2 regions of the Ligilactobacillus sp. MP3 genome follow, and region 2 is predicted to be linked to the other one. Evidence: predicted binding sites of a transcription regulator. Region 2 holds the regulator's gene; the other holds the start of a gene.

Region 1 (9,297 bases), on a different contig from region 2:
AATTTTTGGATGACGATGCCAAGGTAAGATCATATTTACGTGGGGCATTTTTAGCAACTGGTTCTGTTAATAATCCTGAAACAAGTAGATATCATTTAGAAATTTACTCACTATATGAAGATCATAATGATACAATATGTGAAATGATGAATAGATATGGATTAAATGCAAGGAAAACAGAGAGAAGAAGTGGTTATATTACTTATCTAAAAGAAGCTGAGAAAATAGCAGACTTTTTATCTTTGATAGGTGCAACGAATGCTATGCTGAAATTTGAAGATATTAGAATTGTTAGGGATATGAGAAATTCAGTTAATCGTATTGTGAATTGTGAAACTGCTAATCTTAATAAAATCGCAGATGCTTCTAAAAAGCAAATTGATAATATTAAGTTGATTGATGCTAAGGTGGGAATTGATAAATTACCACAGAAATTACAAGAAGTAGCAATAGCGAGATTGGGGCATCCAGAAGAAAGCTTAAAGAATTTGGGTGAACTTATACCTGGAGGACCAATTTCTAAATCTGGTATAAATCATAGGTTGAGAAAATTAAATGAAATTGCCGAAAAAATACGCGCTGGTGAAAGTATTGCGGTACTATAAAAAAAGTTCCTAGATTTTATGGTCTAGGAACTTTTTTATAATGTATTAATTATTTAATCTTCTTCTTATTCTTCATAATACCATCAATCAAACCATAATCTACAGCTTGTTGAGCAGTCATGAAATTGTCACGTTCAGTATCTTTATTGATAGTTTCAATATCTTGACCAGAACCGTCAGCTAAGATTTGATTAATTAACTTGCGAGTCTTAAGAATGTGTTCAGCAGCAATTTGAATTTCAGTTGATTGTCCTTGAGCACCACCTAATGGTTGATGAATCATAATTTCAGAATTAGGTAGAGCAAAACGTTTACCTTTGGTACCAGCTGTTGCAAGGACAGAAGCCATAGATGCAGCCATACCCATAACGATAGTTTGAACATCAGCATTAACGAAATTCATTGTATCGTAGATTGCTAAACCAGCAGAAACAGAACCACCAGGAGAATTAATGTACATATAAATATCTTTTTCAGAATCTTGAGCATCTAAAAATAGAAGTTGGGCGATGATAGCATTAGCCATGTCATCATTGACTTCACCAGATACCATAATAATTCTATCTTTTAATAAACGTGAATAAATATCATAAGCACGTTCACCTTGTGAAGATTGTTCAATAACTGTAGGCACTAAATTCATAAGAGAAACCTCCTAAATAAAATTTATATTCTTGAATAATTTTAGCATTCAAGCTCTTATATTGCTAGTTTAGTACAAAGGTCAATAATGGTCAAATTTAAAGCCTTAATTAAATGAAAATAATTTTATTGCTTTTAAAGTTTATATGAAGTAAAATCAATAACGTTATTTAATTTGTGCTGTTAGTGTAATGGATATCACACAAGATTCCGGTTCTTGTAATCTCGGTTCGACTCCGAGACGGCATATAATTAATTTTTAAGCTGGTTCAGGGTTGAGCTGGCTTTTTATTTTATTATAAATAATGTTCGGATTTTATCATTACAAAATGAAATTTAGAAATAAAAATTCTGAATATTTCGATATTATTTATAGAAAAGTTAATTTAATTAAGATTTAAAGAATTTATAAAGAAACGCTCAAATTAGAGAGTTTAAAGGCTTGCAAAATTTAAAGAATATTGATATACTACAAATGTAGTTGAGGTATAAGAACAGTTTAATGGTTAATTAATTGTTGTTGTACTTTTTCTTTTTAACTTAACTGGGTCGCTCGATGACACTGTTGGACGTCAAGAGTCCCGCAAGAAAGAGGACATAAAATGCGCGAGGAAGTAGAGTTGATTGAGTCAATCGTTCCGGATTTAATTGATGTTCTGAGGAAAAGATTCATTATCTTAAGAAATATTGATTGGTCTGAACCAGTTGGCAGAAGAGTATTAGCACAAACCTTGGGCATGAGTGAACGAGTTTTGCGGACTGAAACAGATTATTTAAGGAAGCAAGAATTAATTGCTTCAACAAAGTCTGGTATGATTTTGACTGCTAAAGGTAAAAGAACAATACAAGGCCTTTCCAAGTTGATGGACTCTTTATTAGGGTTACAACAAATGGAGAAAGAATTATCTCGATACCTAGGTATAAGAAACTGTTTAATTGTTTCGGGAGATAGTGATAGACAGCCTTTGATTATTGAGGACATGGGCAAGTTAGTAAATGATATCCTAGGTAAGGAATTGCCTAAGGGTAAAAATGTCATTGCTGCAATGGGTGGTACTACGATGGCTAAAGTTGCTACCTGTTTGACTTCCGAAATTGCAGTAGATAGAGATTTGACTTTCGTGCCTGCCCGTGGTGGTATAGGCGAAAGGTTAGATATTCAGGCGAATAATGTATGTGGCTTAATGGCTGAAAAAACTGGTGGTAATCACAGGACATTATATGTGCCTGAACAGGTTAGCGAAGATACTTATCGTCCGCTTCTTAATGAACCCGTAGTACAAGAAGTTGTGAATTTAATTAGACAGAGTAATGCTGCTGTTCATAGTATAGGTGAAGCAATTAGTATGGCAGAGAGACGTTCGATGCCTAAAAATGTGGTAGCAATGCTAAAAGAGCGTAAGGCTGTGTCTGAGACTTTTGGTTATTTCTTTGACGATAAGGGGAAAGTTGTTTACAAGATTCCTAGAATTGGATTGCAACTTGAAGATCTCGCGAATATGGATTGTATAATCGCTGTTGCTGGTGGTAGTTCTAAAGCACGAGCAATAGCAGCATACATGAAGAACGCTCCTGAGAAAACATACTTGATTACTGACGAAGGAGCTGCTAAGATGATTTTAAAAGGGTAGTAATTCTATTACCTTTTAAAATAAAATAAAATTTTCATTTCCTAAAGGAGGAAATTTTAGTTATGACAACTAAAGTAGGTATTAATGGTTTTGGCCGTATCGGTCGTTTAGCATTCCGTCGTATTGCTGAAACATCTAAGGACTTGGAAGTTGTTGCTATCAACGACTTAACATCTCCAGCAATGTTAGCACACTTATTGAAATATGATACAGCTCATGGTCAATTTGACGGTGAAGTTTCTGCTACAGACAACGCACTTATCGTAAATGGTAAGGAAATTCCTGTTTATGCTGAAGCTGATGCTAAGAACATTCCTTGGGTTAAGAACGATGGCGTAGACTTAGTTCTTGAATCAACAGGTTTCTACACATCTAAAGAAAAGGCATCTGCTCACCTTGAAGCTGGTGCAAAACGTGTATTAGTTTCTGCTCCTGCAGGTGACATGACAACAATCGTTTACGGTGTAAACGACGATGCAATCACAGCTGATGACAAGATTGTTTCTGCTGCTTCATGTACAACAAACTGCTTGGCACCACTTGCAAAGGCTGTTAACGATGCATTTGGTATCAAAGCTGGTACAATGACAACAATCCATGCTTACACAGCTACACAAAAATTACAAGATGGTCCAGATCGCAAGGGTAACGTTCGTAACGCTCGTGCTGCTGCTCAAAACACAATTCCTCACTCAACTGGTGCTGCAAAAGCTATCGGTTTAGTTGTTCCAGAATTGAACGGTAAGTTAGATGGACATGCACAACGTGTTCCTGTAATTACAGGTTCCTTAACAGAATTAGTTGCAACTCTTGACAAAGAAGTTACAGCTGAAGAAGTTAACGAAGCAGTTAAGAAAGTTACAGAAAACAACCCATCATTCGGTTACAACGCAGATGGCATTGTTTCTTCTGACATTATCGGTACAACATTTGGTTCTGTATTTGACCCAACTCAAACACAAGTTGTTGGTAAGGGTGACGGCCAAGTTGTTAAAGTTGTTGCATGGTACGACAACGAATACGGTTTCACATCTCAAATGATCCGTACATTAGAAAAATTTGCTAGCATGATCTAATTTTAGTTTTTACTAAAATTAATTTGCAATGCAAGTTACTGAGGCGGGAGGAGGTTACTCCTTCCGCCTTTTATTTTAATTCTACTTTGGAGGTTTACTAAAATCATGGCTAAACTTATTGTTTCAGATTTAGACGTAAAAGGTAAAAAAGTTCTTATGCGTGTTGACTTTAATGTTCCTATTAAAAATGGAGTAATTGGTAACGACAACCGTATTGTTGCTGCTTTACCAACAATTAACTACATTATTGAACACGATGGAAAGGCTATTTTATTCTCACACTTAGGACGTGTTAAGAAGGAAGAAGATAAGAAAGAATTATCCTTACGTCCAGTTGCAGAACGTCTTGCAGAATTATTAAACAAGCCTGTTACATTTGTTCCTGCTACACGTGGAGCACAACTTGAAGATGCTATCAATAATATGAATGATGGCGACGTTCTTTTAGTTGAAAATACTCGTTTTGAAGACTTAGATGGTAAGAAAGAATCTGGAAATGATCCAGAATTAGGTAAGTACTGGGCATCATTAGGTGATGTATTCGTAAACGATGCATTTGGTACAGCTCACCGTTCACATGCTTCTAACGTTGGTATTTCTGAAGCTATGAAGGCTGAAGGTAAGCAAGCTGCTGCAGGTTACTTACTTGAAAAAGAAATCAAGTTTTTAGGCAACGCTGTGGATAATCCAAAGCACCCATTTGTTGCTATCTTAGGTGGTGCTAAAGTTTCTGATAAGATTGGTGTTATTAACCACTTATTAGGAAAAGCTGATAAAGTTATCGTTGGTGGTGGTATGACATATACATTCTACGCTGCTAAGGGTATCAAAATCGGTAACTCTTTAGTTGAAAAAGATAAGATCGAATTAGCTAAGGAAATTATGGAAAAAGCTGGCGATAAGCTAGTATTACCTGTAGACAACGTATGTGCAAAAGAATTTAACAACGATGCACCTAGTGAAGTTGTTGAAGGTGATATTCCAGATGGTTACATGGCTCTAGATATTGGACCAAAATCTGTTGAATTATTTGAAGATACTTTGAAAGATGCTAAGACAGTTGTATGGAACGGACCTATGGGTGTATTTGAAATGAGCAACTTTGCAAAAGGTACACTTGAAGTAGGTAAGTTCTTAGGTACTTTAAGCGATGCTACAACAATTGTTGGTGGTGGCGATTCTACAGCTGCTGTACAACAATTAGGTGTTGCTGACAAGTTAACACACATTTCTACTGGTGGTGGTGCTTCCCTTGAATATCTAGAAGGTAAGACATTACCTGGTATCGCAGCAGTTTCTGATAAGTAATTTAAGTTAAGTTATAGAAACTAGGTTGAGGTTTAATTTCTGAAAGGATGATTTATTGTGCGTACACCAATTATCGCAGGTAACTGGAAAATGAATATGAATCCAGAACAAACTGCAGAATTTGTAAAAGCTGTTAAGGATAATTTACCAGCAGCATCTGAAGTTGAAGCTGTTATTGCAGCTCCTGCTGTTGACTTACCAGCATTACTTGAAAATGCAAAAGGTTCTGATTTAAAAGTTGCAGCTGAAAACTGCTACTTTGAAGATGAAGGTGCTTTTACAGGTGAAACATCACCAAAAGTACTAAAGGAAATGGGAGTAGACTACGTTGTTATCGGTCATTCCGAACGTCGTGATTACTTCCACGAAACTGATGAAGATATTAACAAGAAAGCTCACGCTATCTTCCGTAATGGTTTAACACCAATCATTTGCTGTGGTGAATCTTTGGAAACTCGTGAAGCTGGAAAAGCTGAAGAATGGGTAGCAAACCAAGTTACAGCAGCTTTGAAGGATCTTTCCGCAGAACAAGTTGCAAGCTTAGTTATCGCTTATGAACCAATCTGGGCTATCGGTACAGGTAAGACAGCTACTGCAGATCAAGCAGAAGAAATTTGTGCAGTAGTTCGTAAGACAGTTGCTGATTTATATGATGAAACAGTAGCTGACAAAGTACGTGTACAATACGGTGGTTCTGTAAAACCAGCTAACGTTAAAGAATTAATGGCAAAAGAAAACATTGATGGTGGATTAGTTGGTGGAGCTTCATTAGTTCCTGATTCATACTTACAATTAGTAAACTACAAAAACTAGTTTTTAGGATAAATTATTCATAAGTAATTGAATAATTTAGTAAAAACCCTTAAAATATCTATTAGAGAAGGAATTCTCAGTTAATTTTTATAAACTCAAAGGAGTGTAATTTAATGTCTGCAATTACAGAAATTTATGCACGCGAAGTTTTAGATTCACGTGGTAACCCAACAGTTGAAGCTGAAGTATATACACAAGATGGTGGTTTCGGTCGTGGAATCGTTCCTTCTGGTGCATCTACAGGTGAACATGAAGCTGTTGAATTACGCGATGGTGACAAAGATCGTTACATGGGTAAAGGTGTAACAAAAGCTGTTGCTAACGTTAATGATATTATTGCTAAGGAAATCGTTGGTTACGAAGTTACTGATCAAGTTGCTATCGATAAAGCAATGATTGCTTTAGATGGTACACCAAATAAAGGTAAGTTAGGTGCTAACGCAATCTTAGCAGTTTCTATTGCTGTTGCTCGTGCAGCTGCTGACGAATTACAAGTTCCATTGTACAACTACATTGGTGGTTTCAATGCTCACGTATTGCCAACACCTATGATGAACGTTATCAATGGTGGTGCTCACTCTGATAACAAGGTTGACTTCCAAGAATTTATGATTATGCCTGTTGGTGCTCCAACAGTTAAGGAAGCAATCCGTATGGGTTCAGAAACATTCCATCACTTACAAAAATTATTAGCTGCTGATGGTAAAGTAACATCCGTTGGTGACGAAGGTGGTTTTGCTCCTGACTTTGCAAACAACGAAGAACCATTAGAATACCTTATCAAAGCTATTGAAGCTGCAGGTTACAAGCCAGGTAAGGATATTGCTATTGCTGTTGACGTTGCTTCTTCTGAACTTTGGGACAATGATTCCAAGAAGTACAAGTTACGCTGGTCAACAGGTGAAGAATTCACAACTGAAGAATTCATCAAATATCTTGAAGGCTTAGTTGCTAAGTACCCAATTATTTCTATCGAAGATCCTATCGATGAAAACAACTGGGATGACTGGGTAACAATTACTTCTGAACTTGGTAAGAAAGTTCAATTAGTTGGTGACGACTTCTTCGTTACAAACACAGAATACCTACGTAAAGGTATCAAGATGGGTGCTGCAAACTCTATCTTAATCAAGGTTAACCAAATCGGTACATTAACAGAAACAATGGAAGCTATCGAAATGGCTAAAGAAGCTGGCTACACAGCTATTGTTTCACACCGTTCTGGTGAAACTGAAGATACAACAATTGCTGACTTAGTTGTTGCTACAAATGCAGGTCAAATTAAGACTGGTTCTATGAGCCGTACAGACCGTCTTGCTAAGTACAACCAATTAATGCGTATTGAAGATCAATTAACAGACTTGGTTGCTAAGTACAAGGGTATCAACTCATTCTACAACTTGAGTGAACAAGCTCGTCAAGACATCATTAACAAGTAATTGTTATGACTTAAGAAAGAATGTGATTATTAATCACATTCTTTTTTTGTTTGCTAAATTGAATATTAACTTATATAATATAAATGATTTAAAGAGATAAGTAATTATCTCTTTTTGTTTTATATTTTATAGAACGTACGTTTTAAAGGCGGTGATATTAACATGGAGAGAAAAATTTTGCATATTGATATGGATGCATTTTATGCTTCTATTGAAATGAGAGATAATCCAGAGTACTTAAATAAGCCATTAGTGATTGCTAGAAATCCTAAACATACTGCTGGAAAGGGAGTTGTAGCAACCGCTAATTATGTTGCTAGAAAATATGGAATTCATTCTGCAATGAGTGCTCAAAAAGCATTAGATAAGTGTCCTCATGCAATTTTTAAAACTCCTGATTTTACTAAATATCGCCGAGTATCCAGTCAAATTCATACAATATTTCATGAGTACACTGATAAAATTGAAAATGTAGCACTAGATGAAGCATATCTTGACATTACAGAAAATAAGTTAGGCATAAAATCAGCAGTAGAAGTTGCCTGTAGAATTCAAAGAGAAATTTATTTAAAAACTAAATTAACTTGTTCTACAGGAGTTTCGTATAATAAATTTCTAGCTAAATTAGCATCTGATTACTCTAAACCATTTGGAATAACAGTTGTGACACCAGATGATGTACAAGATTTTTTATTTAATATGCCAATTAAGAAATTTAGAGGCGTAGGTAAAAAAACATTACCTAAAATGTATGAGGAAGGGATATACTATGGTATTGATTTATACAATAAGAAAGAAATAGACTTAATTAATAAATTTGGTAAAATTGGACATATATTATATCAGCGTGTACGTGGTATAGATATGAGGCCAGTTGAATGGAAACGAGAACGAAAATCTGTTGGCAAGGAGCGGACATTTGATCAACCTTTAAAAACAGTTGAAGAGGTTGATAGTCAATTAAGATTGATAGCTACAAAACTTATAGGTATAACGACAAGTAGACAAATTAGGGGAAAAACTTTAGTTATTAAAGTTAGAAATAATGATTTTGAAACGGTAACAAAGAGAACTACCCTTCAAGATTATATTCCTAATGATGTAGAAAATATAGTTTTTTATGGAAAACAATTATTTGAAGAAGTACAAGACACAGATATAGATGTTAGGCTATTGGGCTTGACTTTGACAAATTTAGATACTGTAAATTTTGAAAATATGAGCTTACCTATTTAAAGTTTAATAATGATAGTGTAGCATATTACTTATAATGTAAGTGAGGTAATAAACATGAAACTACTAATGATTGAAGATAACAAATCAGTATGTGAAATGATGTCCATGTTTTTTGAAAAAGAAAAATGGGACGTAGAATATGCTTATGATGGTATTTCTGCAGTAGAAAAATTTAAAGAAAAATCTGATGAGTGGGATATGATCACACTTGACTTGAATTTGCCTGGAATGGATGGAATGCAAGTTAATGCTGAAATAAGAAAAATTTCAAGTACTGTTCCAATCATAATTTTGACTGCTAGAGATTCTGAAAGTGATCAGATTTTAGGCTTAGAAATGGGAGCAGATGAGTATGTTTCGAAGCCATTTTCACCAATAACATTAATTGCAAGAATTAAAGCCCTTCATCGTCGTGCTCAAATTTCTGCATTAGGAAGCAGCAAACAGAATAAGGTAGATGATGATTTTGATGTTAAAACAGATCATTTTAAACTAAATTCTAGTACTAGAGAAGCTTACTTGAATGACAATAGGATTGATGGTCTAA
Region 2 (9,297 bases):
TAGATGCTTACTTGTCAGGTCTAGAATGTGAAGTAGATGCGATTTGTGATGGTAAAGACGTATTACTTCCAGGTATTATGGAACATATTGAACATGCTGGCGTCCACAGTGGTGATTCTATGGCTGTTTATCCACCTCAAAGCTTTGATGAAAATATAAAGCAACAAATTGTGGATGCAACTGAAAAGTTAGCTGTCGCATTAAAGTGTGTTGGTATTATGAATATTCAATTTATTATCCATAACAACGAAGCATATGTGTTAGAAGTAAATCCTCGTGCTAGTCGAACTGTACCATTCTTAAGTAAGATTACTGGAATTGAAATGGCACAAGTTGCAACAAGAGTAATTCTAGGAGAATCATTAGCAGAACAAGGATATCAAAGTGGTTTATACCGTGAAAGTGATATGGTACATGTTAAAGCACCAGTATTCTCATTTAGTAAGTTAGCAGATGTTGATAGCTTCTTAGGACCTGAAATGAAGTCTACAGGTGAAGTTATGGGTAGTGACTACACCTTTGAAAAAGCACTGTATAAAGCATTTACAGGTGCTAAGATGGAATTACCAGATAATGGAAACGTGCTATTAACAATTGAAGATAAAGATAAGGATGCTGTATTACCACTTGCTAAGAGATTTAGTAAGATAGGTTATCGTATGTTTGCAACTGAAGGAACAAGTCAATTTTTACGTGAAAATGGTTTGTTTGTACAAACTGTAGATAAGTTAGGTAAAGATACTGGTAATGAAACTTCATTACATGATTTGATCGTTAATGATGGTGTTGATTTAGTAATCAATACTATGAGTCATGATCAAGAAGTAGCATCGGATGGGTTTGTAATCCGTCAATTAGCTATCGAGCATAATATTGCATTGCTAACATCATTAAATACAGCAGATGCATTATTAAAAGCACTTGAAAATCGTTCATTTGCTACTAACTCACTTTAATTAATGGAGGAATTTATCATGGAAACAAAAAAATTGGCAGTATCATTGCCTGGACTAGAATTAAAAAATCCTATCATGCCTGCTAGTGGAACTTTTGGCTTTGGCGATGTTCCAAGCGCTAATAAATATTCTTTGGATACATTAGGAGCATTGGTTATAAAAACTACTACTCCAGAAGCTAGAACCGGGAATCCTGATCCTAAAATATCAGTAATTGAAGATGGAGTCTTAAATGCAGTTGGTCTTACTAATCCTGGTGTAGATGTAGTAGTGTCTGAAAAGTTATCAACTTTAAGAGAAAAATATCCTGAACTACCAATAATTGGAAGTGTTGGTGGAGCAACAGAGGATGATTATGTTGAAGTAGCTACTAAGTTGTCACAATCAGGAATGGTTAATGCATTAGAACTGAATATATCTTGTCCTAATGTCCATGAGGGTGGTATGGCATTTGGAACTGTTCCAGAAGTTGCTGAAAGATTAACAAAGAAAGTTAAGGAAGTTTCAACAGTTCCTGTTTATGTAAAACTCTCACCTAATGTAACAGATATAGTGGCTATTGCCAAAGCTGTAGAGCGTGGTGGAGCAGATGGAATAAGCATGATTAATACAGTTTTAGGAATGCATATAGATGTAGCTTCAGGTAAACCAGTACTTGGTAACATTATGGGTGGTTTATCTGGAAAAGCTGTAAAAGCAATTGCGATTAGAATGATCTATCAAGTCGCTCAAAACACTGATTTGCCAATTATTGGAATGGGCGGAGTAGAAACAGTAGATGATGTCTTAGAGATGTATATGGCTGGTGCTTCAGCTGTTGCTGTTGGAACTGCACATTTCCATGATTCTATGATTTGTCCACATTTAATTGAAGAACTTCCAAAAAGAATGGAAGAATTGGGAATTGAAAGTCTTGAGGAATTACGTTTAAATGTGAAAAAACGTGGAGCGTTCAAGCTTTAATAAGTAAAAATAAAGTAATATAATAGAATCTGTACTCGGAAAATAGCTCAGCTTGGTAGAGCACATCGTTCGGGACGATGGGGTTGCAAGTTCGAATCTTGTTTTTCCGATAGGATTCTAAAAAACACAATATTGTTAAACTCTCTTTGAGTAGAGTAGGGATTAAAAAATTCTTGCACTACTTTAAAGAGAGTTTTTTGATTGTTAATAGATACTAAATTTTTGCATTTGTTGCCGAAATTCATTTATAATAGACTAAAAGTCAATGTAGGTCAAACCTACAAGAGAGGATGGAGAATTATGCAGAACCGTAACATTTCAGATATTATTGAACAATATTTGAAAGATATATTGGCTGATTCAAGAAGAATTGAAATAAAGCGGTCTGAGATTGCACAGCAATTTGACTGTGTTCCATCACAAATTAATTATGTAATAAAAACTCGTTTTACTTTGAAAAATGGCTATGTTGTTAAAAGTAAACGTGGCGGTGGCGGCTATATTCGGATTGTAAAAGTAGATTTGGCAGAGAATCAGTCTGTTTTAGATGATTTGATTTCTGCAATTGGCACTGAAATTACAGAAAACCAGGCTTACCAATTAATTAGTAGTTTATACGAGGATGGCGTCTTTTCTAGAAAAGAAGCAAATTATGTCTTAGCTGCTATTAGCCGACAAGCTTTGGATTTGCCGACTGCTGAAATGGAAAATATGATTCGCGCAAGGATTTTGGTAAGTATCTTAAATCAATTGAGATGCGAAGAATAGAAGGGAGTAATGGTTATGGCTATGGAAGAAAGGTATACACCGAGTGCTAAACAAGTATTAGTTCTTGCACAACAACAAGCTAATTACTTCAAGCATCAAGCAATAGGAACAGAGCATTTGCTTTTAGCACTAACAATGGAAAAAAATGGCGTAGCTGCTAAAGTATTACAAAGTTTTGTAGTAACTGAAGTAGATGTGCGAGAAGAAATTGAACATATCGTAGGATACGGTAATTTACAACGTAGAGGCGCTGATACTTATTTACCATATTCCCCAAGGACTCGTTATGTATTAGAGCGTGCTAGAGAACATGCTAAACTTTTTAATGTTGAAAAGGTAGGAACAGAACATATTTTGTTAGCACTATTAGAAGATGATAAAACTATTTCTTCACGTATTCTAGCAGCTCTGAATATTGATTTACGTAAGGTGAAAAATATTACCTATCGTACAATGGGTGTAGATGCAACAACAGCTAATAGAACACGTAAGAAATTAGCGTTATCAGAAAAGAAACAGGATAATGGTACACCTACGTTAGATGAATTAGCACGTGATTTGACAGAAATGGTGCGTAAAGATCAAATTGATCCAGTAGTTGGTAGAGATAATGAAATTAAGCGTGTTGTTCAAATTTTAAGTAGAAGGACAAAGAATAATCCAGTTCTTTTGGGAGAACCAGGTGTAGGTAAAACAGCTGTTGCAGAAGGATTTTCACAAAAGATTGTAAATGGTGAAGTTCCTGATAATTTGAAGAATAAGCGTGTAATGATGCTTGATATGGGATCTTTGGTTGCTGGAACAAAATATCGTGGTGAATTTGAAGATCGATTAAAGAAGATTATTGAAGAAATTCGTGAAGATGGCAATGTTATTTTATTCATTGATGAAATGCATACTCTAATAGGCGCGGGTGGTGCTGAAGGCGCGATAGATGCTTCCAATATTTTAAAACCAGCATTAGCGCGTGGTGAAGTACAAGTAATAGGTGCAACAACTTTAAATGAATATCAAAAATATGTTGAAGCTGATGCAGCTTTGGAAAGACGCTTTGCTAGTGTGACAATTAATGAACCAACTCCAGAAGTAGCGTTGACAATTCTAAAAGGATTACGTCCTAAATATGAAAAACACCATCAACTTCAAATTACAGATGAGGCATTAGAGAGTGCAGTTAAGTTAAGTAAAAGATATATTGCTTCAAGATTTTTACCTGACAAGGCAATTGATTTAATGGATGAGGCTGCTGCTAGAGTAAGAATTAATAATGCACAAAAAGTGGACAAAGTTTCTGCAATAAAGAAGAAATTATCAGAGCTTTCTCAAGAGAAGACAGAAGCGTTGTTAAAAGAAGATTTTGAAAAAGCTGCAGAAATCAGAAATGAAGAATTAAAGATTCAAGAAAAGCTTGAAAAGCAAATCCAACGTGACAAAGATGAAGAGGATAGCAATAACTATCGTGTAAAAGTTACGGCTGAAGATATTGCAGAAGTTGTTTCTGAATGGACTGGTGTTCCAGTGACTCAAATTAATCGTTCTGAAGGAGACCGACTAATTAGATTAGAAAAGATATTGCATAATCGAGTTATAGGACAAGATGAAGCTGTTAAAGCAGTAAGTAAAGCGATAAGAAGAGCAAGAAGTGGTTTGAAGGATCCTACAAGACCAATTGGCTCATTTATGTTCTTAGGTCCTACAGGTGTAGGTAAAACTGAATTAGCTAAAGCTTTAGCAGAAGCTATGTTTGGCTCAGAGGATTCAATGATTAGAATTGATATGAGTGAATATATGGAGAAATACACAACTAGTCGTTTAATTGGATCTCCTCCTGGATACGTAGGATATGATGAAGGCGGACAATTAACTGAAAAGGTTAGAAATAATCCTTATTCAGTAGTATTATTAGATGAAGTTGAAAAAGCTCATAATGATGTTTTCAATATCTTGTTACAAGTATTGGATGATGGATTTTTAACTGATTCTAAAGGTAGAAAGGTAGACTTCAGAAATACAATTATCATTATGACATCTAACTTAGGTGCTACAGCCTTACGCGATGAAAAATCAGTAGGTTTTGGTGCAAAAGATGTCAGCGATGATTATGAAGCAATGGCAGCAAAAGTTAGAGAAACATTGAAGAAGACTTTTAGACCAGAATTCTTGAATCGTCTTGACGAAACTGTTGTATTCCATTCGCTTAATAAAGAAGAAATTCATCAAATTGTTAAATTGATGGCTAAGAATATTATAGATAGGATTAAAGAACAAAATATTAATCTGAAAATAACCCCTGCAGCAATAGATATAGTTGCAGAAGCTGGATTTGATGCTGAATATGGTGCTCGTCCTATTAGACGTGTCCTTCAAGATAAGATAGAGGACTTACTAAGTGAAGAATTATTAGCAGGTAATATCGAAACTGGAGCAACAGTAACAATAGGTGCTAAAAAGGGTGAAATAACGATAAAAGTTAAGAATCCAGTAGCTGCAGAAAAAATAAATAATTAATAGTTATATTTAGTATTGACAAATACCGAATATCCATTTAAAATATATAAATGCGAAAAACTGTGAATTGATTGTTTGTTATGATATATTGTCCATAGCAGACTTGATAAAAGCAAAAATAGTATGAAGCAAATTTAATTTGTCTCTGTCTGTTTTTGCTTTTTTTTGCCAAAAAACCGGTAAAAATAAAAAATGTAATAAAATTGTAATAAATTAATCGAGTCACAGCAAATTTTTTGAGAGGTGAACAACTTGGCAGGACACTTAGTAAAATACGGTAAACACCGTGTACGTAGAAGTTACTCGCGAATTAAAGAAGTTCTTGATCTACCTAACTTGATTGAAGTTCAAACTGATTCTTACAAGTGGTTTTTAGATGAAGGTCTTCGTGAAATGTTTGATGACATTATGCCAATTGAAGATTTTCAAGGTAAATTATCACTTGAATTTGTAGATTATCAACTTTTAGAACCAAAGTATACAGTTGAAGAAGCACGTCAACATGATGCTAATTATTCAGCACCATTACATGTTACTTTACGCTTAATCAACCATGAAACTGGTGAAATTAAGTCACAAGATGTATTCTTTGGTGATTTTCCATTGATGACTAAGCAAGGTACATTCATTATTAACGGGGCAGAACGTGTTATTGTTTCACAATTAGTTCGTTCTCCAGGTGTATACTTCAACTCCGAATTAGATAAGAATGGTCGTACTAACTACGGTACAACTGTAATTCCTAATCGTGGGGCTTGGTTAGAATATGAAACAGATGCAAAGAATGTAGCATATGTACGTATTGATCGTACTCGTAAAATTCCATTAACAGAACTTATCCGTGCTTTGGGATACGGTTCTGATAATGAAATTGTAGAAATTTTAGGATCTAATAGCGATAGCTTGATGCTTACTTTGGAAAAAGATGTACATAAGAATATGGATGATTCTCGTGTAGAAGAATCTTTGAAAGATATTTATGAACGTCTACGTCCAGGTGAACCAAAGACTGCTGATTCATCACGTAGTTTGTTAACAGCTCGTTTCTTTGATCCAAAGCGCTATGATTTAGCACCTGTTGGTCGTTATAAGATTAACAAGAAGTTAGATTTAAAGACACGCTTATTGAATTTAACTGTTGCAGAAACATTGGCTGATCCTGATACAGGCGAAATTATTGTAAATAAGGATGAAGTTATTGATAAGCAAGTTATGGATAAATTAGCTCCATACTTAGCAAGAGATGACTTCAAGACATTTACTTTCCATCCATCTGAAGAAGGTGTTGTTCAAGAACCAATGACTCTTCAAATTGTGAAAGTATATTCACCAAAGGATCCAGAAAAGGTAGTAAATGTTATTGGTAATGCAAATGTTGATATCCAATTCAAGCACATTACACCAGCTGATATAGTAGCTTCCATGAACTACTTCTTCAATTTACAAGAAGGTATGGGTTCAACAGATGATATTGACCACTTGGGTAACCGTCGTACTCGCTCTGTAGGTGAATTATTACAAAACCAATTTAGAATTGGTTTATCACGTATGGAACGTGTTGTACGTGAACGTATGTCAATTCAAGATACATCAACTGTTACACCACAACAATTGATTAATATTCGTCCAGTTGTTGCTTCAATTAAAGAATTCTTCGGAAGTTCTCAATTGTCCCAATTCATGGACCAAACTAATCCATTGGGTGAATTGTCTCATAAGCGTCGTTTCTCTGCTTTGGGACCTGGTGGTTTGACTCGTGATCGTGCTGGATACGAAGTTCGTGACGTTCACTATACACACTATGGTCGTATGTGTCCTATCGAAACTCCTGAAGGTCCTAACATCGGTTTGATCAACAGTTTATCTTCTTATGCTCGTATTAATAAGTATGGTTTTGTTGAAACACCATATCGTCGTGTATCTTGGGAAACACATAAAGTTACAGACAAAATTGACTACTTAACAGCCGATGAAGAAGATAATTACGTTATCGCACAAGCTAACTCACCATTAAATGATGATGGTTCCTTTGTTGATGATGTAGTTATGGCTCGTAAGAAAGATGATGACGTTGAAATTTCAACTGAAAAAGTTGATTACATGGACGTTTCACCTAAACAAGTAGTTGCTGTTGCTACAGCATGTATTCCTTTCTTGGAAAACGATGACTCTAACCGTGCTTTGATGGGTGCTAACATGCAACGTCAGGCTGTTCCTTTGATTAAGCCACATGCACCATTAGTTGGTACAGGTATTGAATACAAAGCTGCACATGACTCTGGGGTAGCATTGATTTCTGAACATGACGGTACAGTTGAATATGTAGATGCTCGTGAAATTAGAGTTCGCCGTGACGATGGTTCTTTGGACAAGTATAAATTGATGAAATTCCATCGTTCTAATGGTGGTAAGAACTATAACCAAACACCAATTGTACGTGTTGGAGACAGAGTAGATGCTGATGAAGTATTAGCTGACGGACCAGCTATGGAAAATGGAGAATTGGCTTTAGGTCAAAATCCATTGATTGCATTTATGACATGGGATGGTTATAACTTCGAAGATGCTATCGCAATTAACGAACGTTTAGTTAAAGAAGATGTTTATACATCTATTCATATTGAAGAACATGAATCTGAAGCTCGTGATACTAAATTAGGACCTGAAGAAATCACACGTGAAATTCCTAATGTTGGTGAAGATGCTCTTAAGAACCTTGATGAATTTGGTATTATCCGTATTGGTGCTGAAGTAAAAGATGGAGATATTTTAGTTGGTAAAGTAACTCCTAAAGGTGTAACAGAATTATCTGCAGAAGAAAGATTGTTACATGCTATCTTCGGTGAAAAAGCACGTGAAGTTCGTGATACATCATTACGTGTTCCTCACGGTGCAGGTGGTATTGTTCAAGACGTTAAAATCTTTACTCGTGAAGGTGGAGATGAATTATCCCCAGGTGTAAATATGATGGTTCGTGTTTACATTGCTCAAAAACGTAAATTACAAGTTGGGGATAAGATGGCTGGACGTCACGGTAATAAAGGTACTGTTTCTGTTGTTATTCCAGAAGAAGATATGCCATTTATGCCTGATGGTACTCCAATCGATATCATGCTTTCTCCAATGGGTGTGCCTTCCCGTATGAACATCGGACAAGTTTTGGATCTTCACTTAGGTATGGCTGCTCGTAAATTAGGTATTCACGTAGCTTCACCAGTTTTCGATGGTGCTCGTGATGAAGATATTTGGAGTGCATTACAAGAAGCTGGATTACCTGGCGATGGTAAGACTGTTTTATATGATGGACGTACAGGTGAAGCATTCGATAACCGTATAGCAGTTGGTGTTATGTACTACCTTAAACTTGCACATATGGTTGACGATAAGATTCATGCTCGTTCAATTGGACCTTACTCATTAGTTACACAACAACCACTTGGTGGTAAGGCACAATTTGGTGGACAACGTTTTGGTGAAATGGAAGTTTGGGCATTAGAAGCTTATGGTGCTGCTTACACATTGCAAGAAATTTTGACTTACAAATCTGACGATGTTGTTGGACGTGTTAAGACTTATGAAGCTATCGTTAAGGGCGAACCAATTCCAAAACCAGGTGTTCCTGAATCATTCCGTGTTCTTGTTAAAGAATTACAAGCATTAGGTATGGATATGAAAGTTCTTGATGCTGATAAGAATGAAATTGAATTACGTGATATGGATGACGAAGACGATGATATTGTTAACGTTGATGCATTGAAGAAATTCGCAAAGGAACAAGAAGAAAAGAAAGCTAAAGAAGCAGAACAAGAAACTGCTGAAAAAGAAGAAACTAAGACAGAATAGACAATTATAAGAAAGGGAGGTCGGTCCTTTGATCGATGTCAATAAATTCGATAGTATGCAGATCGGTCTTGCTTCTTCCGATAAGATCCGTAGCTGGTCTTATGGTGAAGTAAAGAAACCTGAAACTATTAACTACCGTACATTGAAACCAGAAAAAGATGGCTTGTTTGATGAACGTATTTTTGGACCTACTAAGGACTGGGAATGTGCCTGTGGTAAGTACAAACGTATCCGTTATAAAGGTGTTGTTTGTGATCGC

Evidence for each region. Region 2 encodes CtsR, which represses protease genes until heat stress. Its sites were predicted from a motif close to TTGGTCAAAAAAGGTCAAANA; they were not measured.
Region 1: clpP (ATP-dependent Clp endopeptidase proteolytic subunit ClpP) is a predicted target of CtsR. The motif match lies at 1,326-1,346, and genes of this name have one in related genera.

The regions. Positions count from the first base shown of each region.
Region 1 is NZ_JANFQI010000001.1:90,456-99,752, forward strand. Features, by position in the region: gene whiA (DNA-binding protein WhiA) at 1-605, shown strand, start outside; gene clpP (ATP-dependent Clp endopeptidase proteolytic subunit ClpP) at 655-1,248, opposite strand; gene NOU10_RS00500 (sugar-binding transcriptional regulator) at 1,850-2,878, shown strand; gene gap (type I glyceraldehyde-3-phosphate dehydrogenase) at 2,941-3,954, shown strand; gene pgk (phosphoglycerate kinase) at 4,060-5,262, shown strand; gene tpiA (triose-phosphate isomerase) at 5,320-6,075, shown strand; gene eno (phosphopyruvate hydratase) at 6,189-7,514, shown strand; gene dinB (DNA polymerase IV) at 7,677-8,750, shown strand; gene NOU10_RS00530 (response regulator transcription factor) at 8,805-9,297, shown strand, end outside.
Region 2 is NZ_JANFQI010000007.1:6,325-15,621, forward strand. Features, by position in the region: gene carB (carbamoyl-phosphate synthase large subunit) at 1-956, shown strand, start outside; gene NOU10_RS06240 (dihydroorotate dehydrogenase) at 975-1,919, shown strand; tRNA gene NOU10_RS06245 (tRNA-Pro) at 1,956-2,029, shown strand; gene NOU10_RS06250 (CtsR family transcriptional regulator) at 2,220-2,687, shown strand; gene NOU10_RS06255 (ATP-dependent Clp protease ATP-binding subunit) at 2,697-5,195, shown strand; gene NOU10_RS06260 (DNA-directed RNA polymerase subunit beta) at 5,439-9,038, shown strand; gene rpoC (DNA-directed RNA polymerase subunit beta') at 9,067-9,297, shown strand, end outside.